2 regions of the uncultured Pseudoramibacter sp. genome follow, and region 2 is predicted to be linked to the other one. Evidence: riboswitches for the same ligand, from Rfam matches in the RefSeq annotation. Region 2 holds a riboswitch; the other holds the start of a gene.
What was found. A riboswitch is a leader RNA that binds a small molecule or an ion and turns the genes downstream of it on or off. The one in region 2 is predicted to bind FMN.
Positions count from the first base shown of each region.

Region 1: it holds a riboswitch for FMN, as region 2 does, so the genes downstream of both, ribD (bifunctional diaminohydroxyphosphoribosylaminopyrimidine deaminase/5-amino-6-(5-phosphoribosylamino)uracil reductase RibD) here and QZX60_RS06150 (ECF transporter S component) in region 2, are expected to answer to the same signal.

Region 1 covers NZ_CAIFFF010000013.1:47,823-51,225, forward strand. The annotation lists gene thpR (RNA 2',3'-cyclic phosphodiesterase) at 1-994, shown strand, start outside; FMN riboswitch at 1,042-1,157, shown strand; gene ribD (bifunctional diaminohydroxyphosphoribosylaminopyrimidine deaminase/5-amino-6-(5-phosphoribosylamino)uracil reductase RibD) at 1,232-2,350, shown strand; gene ribE (riboflavin synthase) at 2,366-3,025, shown strand; gene QZX60_RS07655 (bifunctional 3,4-dihydroxy-2-butanone-4-phosphate synthase/GTP cyclohydrolase II) at 3,063-3,403, shown strand, end outside.
Region 2 covers NZ_CAIFFF010000008.1:67,716-71,118, forward strand. The annotation lists gene QZX60_RS06140 (phenylacetate--CoA ligase family protein) at 1-621, shown strand, start outside; gene QZX60_RS06145 (ACT domain-containing protein) at 634-1,071, shown strand; FMN riboswitch at 1,107-1,233, shown strand; gene QZX60_RS06150 (ECF transporter S component) at 1,330-1,914, shown strand; gene tnpA (IS200/IS605 family transposase) at 2,070-2,543, opposite strand; gene QZX60_RS06160 (CpXC domain-containing protein) at 2,830-3,403, shown strand, end outside.

The DNA.
Region 1 (3,403 bases), on a different contig from region 2:
TTTTACACCGGAGGAAAACCTGCATCTGACGCTGGCGTTTTTGGGTGAGTGTGATCCAAATCAGCGTGATACCGCAGTGCGCGTGCTGAAAAAGATGCGTTTTGCGCCTTTTCATCTCAAGCTTTCCCAGAGCGGGCGTTTTGGCGACACGATCTGGGCGGCCCCGGACAGTCAGCCAAAGCTTGCCGAATTGGCCGATCACCTCAGACAGGCCCTCGACCGAGCGGGCATTGCCTACGATCGTAAGCCCTTCAGGCCGCACATCACGATGCTGCGCAAAGCGAAAAGCGCGGGGGCCTTCGACGTGCATCTGGACCGGTCTGACGGCGTGGTGACGCGCGTCGCCCTGATTCAGTCTGAGCTGGGGACCCATGGTCCGCGCTATACCGACATTTTCACCGTCGACGACCGCGGCCGGACCTGGCGGAGGAAGCCGGACACCCCGGCTAAACGGATGACCCGCGACAGCAAATTTTTAAGTCTCGTCCTCCGGCACCATCCGGAAAAAATCGGCATCACCTTGGACCGCCACGGTTGGGCGGATGTGGACGCGCTGATCGCCGGTATGGCCAGAACCCGCACTTTTGATCGGCCTTATCTTGAAAAAATTGTCCGCACCGACGCGAAGCAGCGCTACGCGTTCAACGCCGATCACACCAAAATCCGGGCGAATCAGGGGCATTCGATCCCTGTAGACGTGGAGCCCGAGCAGCTGACGCCGCCCGATATTTTGTGGCACGGCACCGGCGAAAAATCGGTGGCGGCCATTTTAAGAGAGGGGCTTCTGCCGATGGGCCGGCTTTACGTGCACCTGTCAAAGGATCCCGAGACGGCGAAAAAAGTCGGCAGCCGCCACGGCAGGCCGGTCGTCTTCCAGATCGACGCCAGGCGGATGGCCAAGGACGGTCTGGTCTTTTACCTTTCGGCCAACGGCATTTGGATGACGAGGGTGGTGCCGCCGGCGTATCTGAAAATTTTTTTGCGTCCGTCTTGACAGATGACGGCGTTTTCTCTATACTGTTTTATGTAAAAAATAAATATTTCAATCTTCAGGGTTGGGTGAAATTCCCTATCGGCGGTAAAGTCCGCGAGCCATTTGGCATGATCCGGTGCAATTCCGGGACCGACGGTTATAGTCCGGATGGAAGAAGATCGAACCCTTTTTGTTGAGCTCGACGCCCTGATTTTTCAGGGCGTTTTTTTATTGGCGTCCTGGTAGAAAGGAAGCTGCATGACAGAAAAAGAAACAGCAGACAGAGAAGCCTACATGCGAAGAGCCTTGGCTCTGGCGCGGCAGGCAGACGGCCGCACGTCGCCCAACCCGATGGTGGGCTGCGTGGTCGTCAAAGACGGACGGATCATCTCCGAGGGCTTTCACGAGTACATCGGCGGTTATCACGCAGAGCGCAACGCCCTGCTTCACTGCCATGAGGATCCGGCAGGCGCAGATTTGTACGTCACCCTTGAACCGTGCTGCCACACTGGCCGCACGCCGCCGTGCACCGACATCATCATCGAAAAGAAAATCGCCCGGGTCTTTGTCGGGGCGATGGATGTCAATCCGATCGTTGCCGGCAAAGGGGTTCAGATTTTAAGAGACGCCGGCATTGAAGTCACAACCGGTATACTTGAGGACGACTGCCGAAAACTCAATGAGGTCTTTGAATATTACATGACGGCGCATCTGCCCTTTGTCGACGCGAAATACGCGATGACATTAGACGGCAAGATCGCGACAGCGTCTGGCGACTCCAAATGGGTCAGCGGTGAGGCCTCGCGCAGAGCGGTTCACCAGCTTCGCCGGCATTACAAGGGAATCATATGTGGCATCGGCACTGTGCTCAGTGACGATCCGATGCTCAACTGCCGCATCGCAGACGGCGTCGATCCCGTCCGCATCGTCTGCGACACCCATCTGCGCATGCCGCTGGACGCGGCCCTCGTGAAGACGGCAAAGGACATCCCGACGTGGGTGCTCACCGGAGCGGAGGCAGATGCGGACAAGCGGGCGGCGCTGAAAGCGCAGGGCGTTCAGGTCATCTCCTCTGAGTTAGACACATCGGGAGAGATCGATCTTAAAAAGGCGTTAGTGGTCTTGGCTGAACGCGAAATCGACGGCATCCTTCTCGAAGGCGGCGGGACGCTGATGGGATCGATGTTGAAAGCCCGGCTGATCAACAAGGTTCACGCCTTTGTCGCGCCAAAAATCGTCGGCGGTGTCGGTGCGCCCTCGCCGGTCGGCGGCGTCGGCGTCGATAAAATGAGTCAGGCGGTGCAGTTGAACGGCGTCGCAGTCGCCTCTTACGACCGCGATCTCTGCATCACCGGTTATCCGGTCTACACGGAATAAAAGAGAGGAGTACGAATGTTTACAGGCATTGTGGAAGAAATCGGCACGATTCAGGGCATTAAAAAGGGCGCGCGCTCCTGCATTTTGACCGTCGGCTGCAGCACGGTACTCGACGGCACGCAGATCGGCGACAGCATCATGACCGACGGCGTCTGTCTGACGGCGACGACGGTTGGCAGCCGGTACTTTACGGCGGACGTCATGGCCGAAACCCTCAACCGCAGCGCGCTGGCGAAACTTAAAGTTGGAGACGGCGTCAATCTCGAACGGGCGATGCCCGCGGACGGCCGCTTCAACGGCCACATGGTCGCAGGTCACATCGACGGCGTCGGCATCATTACCGACAGGCGGCGGGACGACAACGCGGTGTGGTTCACGGTTAAGACGCCGAAGGATATTTTGAATTACATCGTCGAAAAGGGGTCCATCGCGATGTCCGGCATCAGCCTGACGGTAGCGGACGTAGACGACACATCTTTTAAAGTGTCGATCATCCCGCACACGCTGGAGGTGACGGCGCTGGGACAGAAGGACGTCGGCGACGCGGTCAATCTCGAATGCGATATGGTTGGGAAGTACATCGAAAAATGGTGTGACCGGATGCTGACGGGAGATGAAAACAATCAAAAAGACAGCGGCTTAAGCCTTGAATTTTTAAAGAAATACGGCTTTTAATCATACAGAGTATAGAAGGATAGAAAAGAGACAACAAATGGCAAAATCAATAGGTACAATCGAACAGGCAGCGCAGGATTTAAGAGATGGCAAGATCATCCTGTGCATCGACGACCCGGACCGTGAAAACGAAGGGGACATGATCTGCGCGGCGGAATTCGCAACACCGGAAAACGTGAATATGATGGCCAGTGAGGCCAAGGGGCTGATCTGCATGCCGATGAGCGAAGCGTGGTGTCAGAAGCTGGATCTGCCGCAGATGGTCGACGAAAATTCGGACAACCACAGCACAGCCTTTACCGTTTCCATCGACCATGTCGACACGACGACCGGCATTTCAGCTTACGAACGGTCGTACACGGCGATGAAAACCGTCGC
Region 2 (3,403 bases):
AACATCAAGGCCTACGATATTTACGGCATGTGCGAAATCTGCGGACCGGGCGTGGCCATCGAATGTCCGGAACAGGACGGGCTCCATTTCTGGGAAGACTTCTTCTATTTCGAAATCATCGATCCGGAAACCGGCGAAGTGCTGCCCGACGGGGAAACCGGGGAACTGGTCATCACGACCCTCACCAAGGAAGGGATGCCCTTGATTCGCTACCGTACCCGCGATTTGACCTGCATCATTCCGGAACCGTGCAAATGCGGGCGCACCCATCGGCGCATCGCCAGACTGAAGGGCCGCACCGACGACATGATGGTCATCCGCGGCGTCAACGTCTTCCCGTCCCAGATCGAACACGCGCTGTTGGAAACCGGCTACGTCGAACCGCAGTATCAGCTGGTCGTCACCCGGGAAGGCTCGCGGGATCAGCTGGAAATCAAGGTGGAACTCAAGGAAGACTTCAACCTCGATTCCATCAACGCCCTCGAAGAGCTCAAAGCGAAGATCGAACACGAAGTGCATTCGATCATCGGCATCAAATCGAAAATCACGCTGGTCGAGCCGAAGAGCCTGGAACGCTTTGAAGGCAAGGCCAAACGGGTTGTGGATCTGCGGAAAATCTGAGGAGGTAAGAGTATGATCAGACAGGTTTCAGTTTTTATGCAAAATCAGGAAGGGCAGCTGGCCAAAGTGCTGCGCACCCTGGCCGATGCCAAGGTCAATATCCGTTCGCTGACCATCGCCGAATCTGAAGATTTCGGCCTGCTGCGTTTGATTCTTCAGGATTCGGACGCGGGCATGGCGGCCTTAAAAGGGGCAGGCATCATGGCCAATGAAACCCAGGTGCTCGCCGTCGAAGTGCCGGACGAACCCGGCGGCATGGCCAGCATCGTTGAAGTCCTCGGCGGCGCGGACATCAGTATTGCTTATGCTTATTCCTTCCTGCCGAAAAATACCGACAACGCGATCATCATCTTGAAGGTGGCGGACGCCGATTACGACAAAGCGATTGAATTGTTTAGCGGCGACGAACGGACCAACCTGCTTGCACGAGATGAACTGTTGACAAGGTAAGCGCGTGAGGTTATAATAGAGACAAATAAAATAACAGTCTGTTTCAGGGCGGGGTGCAATTCCCCACCGGCAGTGATGCGAAATGCGAGTCTGCGAGCCTTTTTGGGCAGATCTGGTGTGAATCCAGAACCGACGGTATAGTCCGGATGAAAGAAACGGTCAGTGTGTGTTTGACTCGTCCTGAAAATAAATTTATTTTCAGGACTTTTTTTACGCGCGAAAGACCCCGGGGCAGACTCCTAAGGAGGCAGCATTCATATGAAAGCACAGCGCAAAACGCATTTTTTGGCACATCTCGCGGTATTGGTCGCGATGTCGGTGTTGTTGGTCTATTTGATTCATTTCCCGATCATGCCGGCCGCACCGTTTTTGGAATACGATCCGGCGGACATTCCGATTCTCGTCGGCACCTTCTTGTTTGGGCCGGCCGCCGGTCTGATCATCACCGCCGTGGCCTGCATCGTCCAGGGACTGACGGTCTCGGCATCCAGCGGCGTCATCGGCATTTTGATGCATTTCTTCGCGACGGGCAGCTACGTCGTTGTCGCCGGACTGATTTACGTGAAGCATCACACAAAAGGCGGTGCAGTTGCGGCATTGATCGCCGGAACCCTCACGATGACCGCTGTGATGTGCGCCTGGAACCTCGTGATGACCCCGATTTTTATGGGGACCCCGAGAGCCGCTGTGGCGGCGATGATCGTTCCGGTCATCATTCCGTTTAACCTGATTAAGGCGGCACTTAACGGCGCGATTACCTTTGCCGTTTACAAATCCATTTCCCGGGTTTTCGACCGGGATTTTAACCGAAACAAAGTCAGCCACGCCAAGGCCGACGCGTAAGACACAATCGATCAAAAATCAAAACCACGCGTTGAACGCGTGGTTTGACCTGACCCTATAAGGGTCTATCTCTTGTGATAGCCCCTTAAGGGGCACTGAATACACCTGACAATCACATATTTATTACCGGCCGCCCCCTATTCGGGGGCCCTGGTTTAGCCTTTTTTCACCGGCTTACCCGTAAACGGGTCAATATATTCCTTCAGGCTGATTTGATCGTTTGCTATATCTTCTTGTAATTGATTTTTGATATAGGTTTCTATTGCCCTTTCATTTTTTCCAACCGTATCAACGTAATATCCTCGACACCAAAAATGTCGGTTCCCATATTTATACTTCAGATTTGCGTGCCTATCAAAAATCATCAAACTACTTTTACTTTTTAAATATCCCATGAATGATGAGACGCTTAGATGCGGCGGTATTTCTACCAACATATGAATGTGATCCGGACAGCATTCGGCTGCAACTATATTGACACCTTTTCTTTCACATAGTTCTCTTAATATTTTGCCTACATCTACTTTTATTTTCCCATATATTACTTGTCTCCGATATTTCGGTGCAAAGACTATATGATACTTGCATCTCCATTTACTGTGGGATAAACTTTGTATGTCATCTTTCATGACCTTACCTCCTATATAGTTTTTTCGTGGTTGTCAGGCCACAATCATCCTATCATAGGAGGTTTGTCTCGTTACATATACTAAAGTGTTTTTTCCAACCCCCAGTTGAACTGGGGGATTTATTGTCGCTAAAGCCCATTAAAAAGCGAAGTCTGAATGTTCAGGCTTCGCTTTTTTATTGGCATCCCTCTGGGCGCAGGGGGAAAGGTGTGTCATCGCCTTTTAGCAGATCGGCACAAAACTGTGGTAGAATATTAAGCGAAATCACAAAAGAGAGGAGAGCACCATGTCCATCCAGCAGCAAGCAAACGTCACCTGTCCGGCGTGCGGGTGCGCCAGCATGTTCACCATCTGGCAGAGCGTCAACACAACGGAAAACCCGGAAATGAAGGCCGCCTTCATGAGCGGGGCCGCCTTTCGGTTCCGCTGCCCGAAATGCGGGAGAGAGACGCCGATCTTTTACCCGTGCCTGTACCACCAGATGGCCGATCAAATTATGATTTATCTCGTCCGGGAAGAAAAGGTGAAGCCGACGGCCGAGGTTTTCAAAAAGGGGAAGAGCGACCCTAAAAACCACCACTACATTTATCGGATTGTGACGACGCCCCAGGATTTCATCGAAAAAATCCGCATTTTTGACGCCGGCCGGGACGACCGCACCGTCGAGGTCTACAAACACCTTTTGACCCACACGGTCGCCGAGACCTACCCGGACTTGGATTACGACGCGATCCGCTACGACGGCTACAGCGACGACGGGAAGGAATACCTCGACGTGTTAAAGGGCGGCGAAGTCCTCACGAGTGCAAACATCGACGACGATTTGTACCACCGCCTCGACGAAGCGGTAAATGTCCAGT